Regions from separate parts of the Mangrovibacter phragmitis genome, predicted to be linked through region 4. Evidence: predicted binding sites of a transcription regulator. Region 4 holds the regulator's gene; each other region holds the start of a gene.
The links. Region 4 encodes CRP, which controls carbon source genes, mostly activating them, when cyclic AMP is high. Its sites were predicted from a motif close to ATGTGANNNNNNTCACAT; they were not measured.
Positions count from the first base shown of each region.

Region 1 (2,207 bases), 2.1 Mb from region 4:
TTTTGCGTACATGGCTCAGGTCGTTGCTCAGGCCCGCACCAACAGCCAGCGGCGCACCAGCACCTTTAGACTGTGCTTTCATGTCGTGCATACGTGCAGTAGCTGCTTCCAGATCGTCTTCTTCTTTTACTTTGCTGGTTTTCAGCAGAACAGAAGCAATCACGAAGGAAACTGCCATGGCGGCGAAAATTGCAGTAATGTTAGCGAAGTAGGTACCTTTCGGGGTCATGGCCAGTACAGCCAGAATAGAACCCGGAGAAGCTGGAGAAACCAGGCCGCCGTGCAGCACGGTCAGAGTAAACACGCCAGTCATACCACCGAAAATAACGGCCAGCAGCAGACGCGGGTTCATCAGCACATACGGGAAGTAAATTTCGTGGATACCACCCAGGAAGTGGATGATAGCCGCACCGCCAGCGGACTGCTTGGCACTACCACGGCCGAAGAACATGTACGCCATCAGGATACCCATACCCGGGCCCGGGTTAGCTTCAATCAGGAAGAAGATAGATTTCCCGAGTTCATGAGATTGCTGGATACCCAACGGTGAGAAGATACCGTGGTTGATTGCGTTGTTGAGGAACAGAATTTTTGCCGGTTCAACAAAGATGGAAGCCAGCGGCAGCATGTCGTGTACGACCATGAAGTTAACGCCAACCGCCAGCACTTTTGACAGCACTTCAACAGCCGGGCCAATGCCAAGGAACGCCAGCATAGCCAGTAACATACCGATGATACCGGCAGAGAAGTTGTTCACCAGCATTTCGAAGCCGGAACGAATTTTACCGTCTACGAAACCATCGAATTTTTTAATGCAGTAACCGCCCAACGGTCCGGCAATCATTGCACCAAGGAACATTGGAATATCGGCGCCAACAATCACGCCCATGGTGGTAATCGCACCCACCACGCCACCGCGCTCATTGCCCACCAAACGGCCACCGGTGTAACCAATCAACAACGGCAACAGGTAGGAGATCATCGGCCCTACCAGTTTTGCCATCGTTGCGTTAGGCAACCAGCCTGTTGGAATAAATAACGCGGTGATAATACCCCAGGCGATAAATGCGCCAATGTTCGGCATTACCATATTGCTGAGAAAACGACCAAAGCTTTGCACCTTGATCTTGATATCGGATGACATAGAACACCCCTTCTTCTGTTTACGCGCTGGGATTCAACCCGGGTTTTATTGTTAACTGTGTCGGCAGAGGTAAGCGCCGAATTGATTCAGTGACGCGAATCTGGCACTTAACCGTGAATCTGTCCAGTCACCGGATATTTGTGTGATCAATATCACTATTTCATTGGGTCTTTATGGGGGTGTTTAGTGATTTTGATCACAAAAAATCAGTGTAAAAAAAACACAATGCGAAAAAAAGATGCCATATGAGCATGTAAATGTGATGTTAATCACATTTTAACGCGCGTTGTTTGTTTGTATTTTGTGATATTCATCACAATCTATTTTTGCGGTTTTTCCTGATTGTGATCAATAGCAACTTCGTGGTGTGGCCTGTCGGAACGGAATGAAAGTAAATTACATGTTAAATTTTTTCTGCAGGGCATGCCGTGCCGCAGGGGAATAGCGTATGATTTGAGGTAACGCTCACTTTTCATGATGTACTGGCATTTCACAATGCTCATTCACTGATGAGGGTTCTGCGCATGAAACTGGTCGGGAGTTACACAAGCCCTTTTGTTCGTAAAATATCGGTGCTGTTGCTGGAAAAAGGCATGGCCTTCGACTTTGTCAATGACTCGCCGTGGAATGAAAATAGCCATGTTGCGCAGTCTAATCCATTGGGGAAAGTACCGGTTCTGATTGCTGATGACGGTGCCTGCTGGTTTGACTCACCAGTTATTGCCTCTTTTCTGGAACTGACTCAGCCCGTGCCAGCCAGTATTCCGTCAGACCCGTATGCGGCTTTGCAGGTACGCCAGCTTGAAGCACTGGCCGACGGTGTCATGGATGCCGCTATTCTCTCTTTCCGTGAACAGCAACGCCCGGCAGCACACCAACTGGAAAGTGAACTGGTGCGCCAGCGGGAAAAAATACTGCGTGGGTTAGATGCGCTGGATGAAGCCGCCAAAAACGGGGCATTCAATACGCAACAACTTGATGTCGCGACTATTGCTGTGGGTTGTGCGATGGGCTACCTGAATTTTCGCCGTATCGCACCTGGCTGGTGTGTGGACCGCCCGCA
Region 1 covers NZ_CP134782.1:231,916-234,122, forward strand. Annotated here, with positions in the region: gene MPHASIOC01_RS01120 (PTS mannitol transporter subunit IICBA) at 1-1,144, opposite strand, end outside; gene MPHASIOC01_RS01125 (glutathione S-transferase) at 1,669-2,207, shown strand, end outside.
Region 1: a site for CRP is predicted at 1,402-1,419, ahead of MPHASIOC01_RS01120 (PTS mannitol transporter subunit IICBA). Genes of this name have one in related genera too.

Region 2 (2,207 bases), 460 kb from region 4:
CAGTTCACCAGCTGCCACTTCCACGCCATCCAGGTAGTCTTTTGCTAAACGAACCGGCGCAGAGAGTTTGTCTTTCAGGTAATTCACAACTGGCAGCAGAGAGAATTCTTCATTGTACTCGCCTTCAGTCGGACGACCCAGATGGGAAGTCACCATCACTTTTGCGCCTTGTTTCAGGGCAATTTCAATGGTAGGCAGAGATGCACGGATACGCGCATCAGAAGTCACTTTCCCTTCTTTAACCGGTACGTTCAGATCCGCACGGATAAGAACACGTTTACCAGCCAGATCCAGATCGGACATCTTAATTACAGACATGGTGAATCCTCTCGTTGATTCTAAAAGTTTTGCAGGCGCAAATTACGCCTTACCTGATATCGGTGTTGCAGACATCGCCAACGTGGTATCCAGCATGCGGTTGGCGAAGCCCCACTCATTATCACACCAGACCAATGTCTTGATCAGGTGCCCACCACTTACCCGGGTTTGGGTACCATCCACAATAGCGCTATGTGGATCGTGGTTAAAATCGGTCGAGACTAACGGTAATTCCGTATAGTCAACTATACCATGAAATGCCCCCTGTGCCGCTTTTTGCAGCAACAGGTTAACCTCTTGCGCAGTTACTTTATGTGACACAGTAACGCTCAAATCAATCGCCGTCACATTAATGACTGGTACTCGTACAGCGATAGCTTCAAAGCGGTCACAAAATTTCGGAAAAATACGGGTGATGCCTGCAGCCAGCCGGGTATCGACCGGGATAATTGACTGACTGGCTGCCCGGGTACGGCGCAAGTCCGGATGGTAAGCATCGATCACCTGTTGGTCATGCATCGCAGAGTGAATGGTGGTGACCGTTCCTGATTCAATTTCCCAGGCTTCATCAAGCAGCTTAATCACGGGAATAATACAGTTAGTCGTGCAGGAGGCGTTGGAAACGATGCGGTCTGTGGAGCGGAGTTGGTCATGATTGACACCGTAAACCACGGTGGCATCCAGCGTATTACCGCCTGGGTGCGAAAACAGCACTTTTTTGGCTCCAGCCTCAATGTGAGCCAGACCATCTTCACGGCTACCATAGACCCCGGTGCAATCCAGCACAATATCCACATCCAGCGCCCGCCAGGGCAGCGAGGTAATATCCCGTTGATGCAAAATACGAATAGTGTCGTCACCAATAAAGAGCTGTTCGCGGTCATGGCGAACTTCCCACGCAAAACGGCCATGGCTGGTATCGTATTTAAGCAAATGCGCCATACCAGCGGCATCAGCCAGCTCGTTGATTGCCACAACGGTGATTTCCGCCCGGCGACCGGATTCGTAAAGTGCCCGAACCACGTTGCGCCCGATGCGACCAAAGCCATTTATCGCGATGCGTACGGTCATATCTCTCCTGCCAGGATTCTGAGCAATGTTGTGGCAAACAGGGTAATGCAGCCACCGCCTCAGGGGAATCCTCGCCAGCCATAAATCACGACTGTTTGGTTAAATGTCGAACATTTTAAATTACTGAAACGCTTCAGCCAGCATATTAGAAATAAGGAATAAAGGGAATATTCCCTCTGCGTTATCACTCATTCTTCTGACCTGCATCACACTTTTCGCCATTTCACTGCTTAGAAGATAATCTGCACAAGAATACTCTTCAGGAATAATGGAATAATTTACTGCCAGAGAGGATATCACGAGCGTAAAAAAGCCGGGCAAATTACCCGGCTATATAAAACGAACATGGCTGAGGTGATTACAGCAAAGATTTCGCCTGTTTCACTACGTTTTCTACGGTGAAACCGAACTCTTTAAACAGCAGCTCTGCTGGTGCAGATTCACCGAAGGTGGTCATGCCCACAATGGCACCGTTCAGGCCAGTGTATTTGAACCAGTAGTCAGCAATGCCTGCTTCAATTGCCACACGGGCAGCAACTGCTTTTGGCAGCACCGCTTCGCGGTATGCGGCATCCTGTTTATCAAACACATCAGTTGACGGCATGGAAACCACACGCGCTTTCACGCCTTCGCCAGACAGTTGTTCCCAGGCGGCAACCGCCAGTTCAACTTCAGAACCGGTGGCAATGAAAATCACCTGCGGCTGGCCTTCGCAGTCTTTCAGCACATAGCCACCACGCGCTGCATCAGCCAGTTGCTGTGCACTGCGCTCCTGCTGGGCCAGGTTCTGGCGGGACAGAATCAACGCGGTCGGGCCG
Region 2 covers NZ_CP134782.1:3,473,285-3,475,491, forward strand. Annotated here, with positions in the region: gene pgk (phosphoglycerate kinase) at 1-318, opposite strand, end outside; gene epd (erythrose-4-phosphate dehydrogenase) at 361-1,389, opposite strand; gene tkt (transketolase) at 1,748-2,207, opposite strand, start outside.
Region 2: a site for CRP is predicted at 1,584-1,601, ahead of epd (erythrose-4-phosphate dehydrogenase). Genes of this name have one in related genera too.

Region 3 (2,207 bases), 1.4 Mb from region 4:
GTGCGCAGCACCGGTCGCCCGCGAAAACGGGGATTGCAAAGGGGGCGAGCCCCCTTAGCCCGTTCACTGGCTGTGAAGCCACATTAGCCCCATCACTTCAGGTGAACGGAACTTTCACCACACTGGAAGTGAATGGAAACAGCGACACATTACACTAAGCAAAGTGAACCGCCCCCCACCACACTTATTCTCAGCGCTTACGCATATCCGGAATAATCAGATCGCCACGGAGTACACACCCACCAAGCATCTGCGTTTTTTCATCCAGCCAGGCCACAATTCTTGCTGCCATCGCATCCAACGAATATTCAATTGCCGGTATCGTCGGTATGCCCGGTAAATGCAGTGAACCTGCCAGGCTAAACACCATGACATCCTCAGGTACTGATTTATTAAACGCCTGTAATTGCGGAATCACTCGCTGGGCTTCCAGCTCATTAGCAACCAGCAACGCATTGAAATTGAACGTACTGGCATTGTTAAGCAGTTCCTGCAATGCCACAGAAGACGAGGAAGAGCCCATAAACACCAGGTTGCGATTAAACGGCAGGAAGTTTTTCTCCAGTGCCTGTTTATAACCGAACAACACCTGATCGGCAAACCCACTACTGAGCGGGTGAATCAATGCTATCTGGTGACGCCCCTGACTTGCCAGGTAGTTGCAGGCAGTTTCCGCTGCAAAGGCATGATCAAACTGAATATTATTGGAATTCTCTTGCTCTATACAATCGACCAGAATGACGTTTTCTTGTTCAATATTGAGCACAAAACGCGCACCGATGATGAGTATGTCATCACACAGACCACTAGAAAGCTCATGTAGAGCACGTAACACTTCCGCTTTAGTATTCGCAAATCGCAACAGCAAATGTTTTTGGTGTTCGCTAAGCTGCTTTTCCAGTGCGTAGAGATAATCGGTTGTCTGATGAATATTATCCTGTGCACAAATCACACCGATACAGCCAGTGGACTGACTGAGCAACGACTGTGCAATCACGTTGGGTCGGTAGTTCAGTTCATCAACCGCTTTTAGTACCGCCTGACGACTCTCTTCCTTTACACCGCGCGAACCACTCAACACCCGTGACACAGTGGCTTTGGACACCCCGGCCAGACGTGATACATCGTTGATTGTAGACATCGTTCTCCCCTGACAAGTCTCACATAATCCTTGTAATTGTGAATACGGCATAGCTCATCGTGCCGATTTTTCCAGTATATCTGTTTCCGTTTTTCATGGAAACCGATTTTCCACACCAGTACTAAGCGCTGTAAAAATAAGCAATTCCGTGAGGTAAATCTGATTATTTACCCTATTAATTAGTAGAAATTGATAAGCATCACACTTCTTAATCTCAAAAATGGAAACCGGTTTCCACATGATATCCAATCATGAGCGCAACAACTTTTTATCTTTCGAGGATGGTCGTCAATGTTCAAGATTATGCTGTGCTGCTCTGCCGGGATGTCCACCAGCCTTCTGGTGCGGAAAATGGTTGAAGTAGCCGAAGAAAGAAATCTGCAAGTCAAGATTGATGCATATGGTGTTTCCGAATTTGACACTCAGTTTCCACAATATCAGGTAGTGCTTCTCGGGCCACAAGTTAAATATATGTTAAAAACACTCTCTGATAAGGCCGCCACTCAAGGCATTCCTGTACAAGCCATCGATATGATGGATTACGGCATGCAGCGTGGCGATAAGGTACTCGATTTTGCTCTGTCGCTCATCGACGCGACGCACTAAGTAAGGTGAATTCATGAGTTCGTTATATCAGTCTATGATTGCTTTTATTGAGCAATCCCTCACTCCTCTGGCGGGGAAACTCGGGCAGCAAAAATACGTTATCGCGATTCGTGATGGTTTTACTGCCGCGTTACCCTTTATGATAATCGGCTCGTTTATGCTGGTATTTATCTTTCCACCCTTTTCTGCTGATACCACTAATTCATTTGCCCGTGGCTGGTTGGATTTTTCCCAAACATATCGTGCACAACTGATGTTACCGTTTAACCTCAGTATGGGCGTGATGACATTCTTTATTTCGGTTGGCATTGGTGCCAGCCTTGGACGTCAGTTCAACCTTGACCCGGTGATGTCTGGTCTGCTGGCATTCATGGCATTCTTGCTGGTCGCTGCACCGTATGCAGATGGTAAAATTTCCACTCAGTACTTGTCTGGCCAGGGCATTTTCACCGCCCTGGTC
Region 3 covers NZ_CP134782.1:5,307,778-5,309,984, forward strand. Annotated here, with positions in the region: gene MPHASIOC01_RS25470 (LacI family DNA-binding transcriptional regulator) at 191-1,141, opposite strand; gene MPHASIOC01_RS25475 (PTS sugar transporter subunit IIB) at 1,433-1,747, shown strand; gene MPHASIOC01_RS25480 (PTS sugar transporter subunit IIC) at 1,761-2,207, shown strand, end outside.
Region 3: a site for CRP is predicted at 1,329-1,346, ahead of MPHASIOC01_RS25475 (PTS sugar transporter subunit IIB). Genes of this name have one in related genera too.

Region 4 (2,207 bases):
AGGTAAACAAACGCGGTGCTTCTTCCCGGCGTTCAGAAGTCAGTTTGACTTCACAATCAGTCACATTGTGACGACCTTTTTGTAAAATAGAGACCACATCAATGGCACTGCATCCACCTGCTGCCATTAGCACCATTTCCATTGGACTTGGCGCTTTATCACCGGAGTTACCATCCATCAGCACCTGGTGACCTGAGGCGGATTCACCCAAAAATGTTAAACCTTCAACCCATTTAACTCGCGCCTGCATTCTTATTACTCCCAACTAAAGTGTCATCGCAACAGATTACGCGGCATTAACAAAACAGGCAATGGAAGGCGACACAGGTCATGCTGAAACGAGACAATAGAAGACACTACAGGAAACCTGTGCTAAAACAAACAAGATGTAACAGGCTGACAGTGACGTCATACCTGTTACAGAGGAAAAAGCGATTACAGACCAAACGACTTATGGCTCGCTTCAGGAATGGGGCGATTTAATGTTGTAACGCCAACAGGGCCCTACCCTGTCTTTGAGCAAGTTTATAATAGAGGATAACCGCGCATGGTGCTTGGCAAACCCCAAACAGACCCGACTCTCGAATGGTTCTTGTCACATTGCCACATTCATAAGTATCCATCCAAGAGCACCCTGATCCATCAGGGCGAGAAAGCAGAAACGCTGTATTACATCGTAAAAGGCTCTGTGGCCGTGCTTATCAAAGATGAAGAAGGCAAGGAGATGATCCTTTCTTATCTTAATCAAGGCGATTTTATTGGCGAGCTGGGGCTGTTTGAAGAAGGCCAGGAGCGTAGCGCCTGGGTTCGTGCAAAAACAGCCTGTGAAGTTGCCGAGATTTCATACAAAAAATTTCGCCAGTTGATCCAGGTAAACCCGGACATTCTGATGCGCCTTTCATCCCAGATGGCACGTCGTTTACAGGTCACTTCTGAAAAAGTGGGGAACCTGGCATTCCTCGATGTAACCGGCCGAATTGCACAGACTTTGCTTAACCTGGCAAAACAACCTGATGCGATGACTCACCCGGATGGCATGCAAATCAAGATCACCCGCCAGGAGATTGGTCAAATTGTTGGCTGTTCCCGTGAAACTGTGGGCCGCATTTTAAAAATGCTGGAAGATCAAAACCTGATTTCCGCTCATGGTAAGACAATTGTGGTATACGGTACTCGTTAATTTTACTGTATTTAATCACGCATACAGGCACGCTTTAGAGCGTGCCTTTTTGTTTGCACAACCAGGCATCCCTTCAGCTTTACCTAACAAATTCTGAAAATTGTTCATGAATGACACAAAACTGTCACAAATTCGCCTTATTCTTCCCAGGTACTGAAAACACAGCGATTAAAAAATTATTTTTGATCTAACCTTTTCCGGGAGAAATTATGGCAATGCTTAGCTCTTCAGCCCGTCTTGTAATCGCCGCTCTGACTCTGTCCACCACAACTGCATTTGCAGCCACTAACCTGACCGGTGCCGGTGGTACATTCCCAGCGCCGGTTTATGCAAAATGGGCTGCAGAATACCAGCAGAAAACAGGTTCTCAGGTAAACTACCAGGGAATCGGTTCTTCAGGTGGTATCAAACAAATCATTGCAAAAACCGTTGATTTCGGTGCATCTGATGCGCCAATGAGCGATGCTGACCTGGCAAAAAATGGCCTGTTCCAGTTCCCGACCGTTATCGGTGGCGTAGTTCTGGCCGTTAACATCCCGGGTATTAAATCAGGTGAATTAACTCTGGATGGTAAAACACTGGGTGATATTTACCTGGGTAAAATCAAAAAATGGAATGACCCGGCTATCACGAAGCTGAACCCAAAAGCCAAATTGCCGGATACCAACATAAATGTTGTGCGCCGCGCAGATGGTTCAGGCACATCTTTCGTCTTCACCAGCTACCTGTCTAAAGTGAGCCCGGACTGGGCAAGCAAGGTAGGCAAAGGCACCACTGTTAAATGGCCAACCGGGCTGGGTGGCAAAGGTAACGATGGCGTGGCTGCATTTGTACAACGTTTGCCGGGTTCTATTGGTTATGTTGAATATGCCTACGCAAAACAGAACAACCTGACCTGGACTAAATTGTTCGATGCTGACGGTAAAGCAATTGAGCCGACCCAACAAAGTTTCAGCAATAGTGCCAAAGAAGCAGACTGGAGCAAAACCTTTGCCCAGGATCTGACTTATCAGAAAGGTGCAGATGC
Region 4 covers NZ_CP134782.1:3,935,879-3,938,085, forward strand. Annotated here, with positions in the region: gene MPHASIOC01_RS19200 (OsmC family protein) at 1-250, opposite strand, end outside; gene crp (cAMP-activated global transcriptional regulator CRP) at 548-1,180, shown strand; gene pstS (phosphate ABC transporter substrate-binding protein PstS) at 1,390-2,207, shown strand, end outside.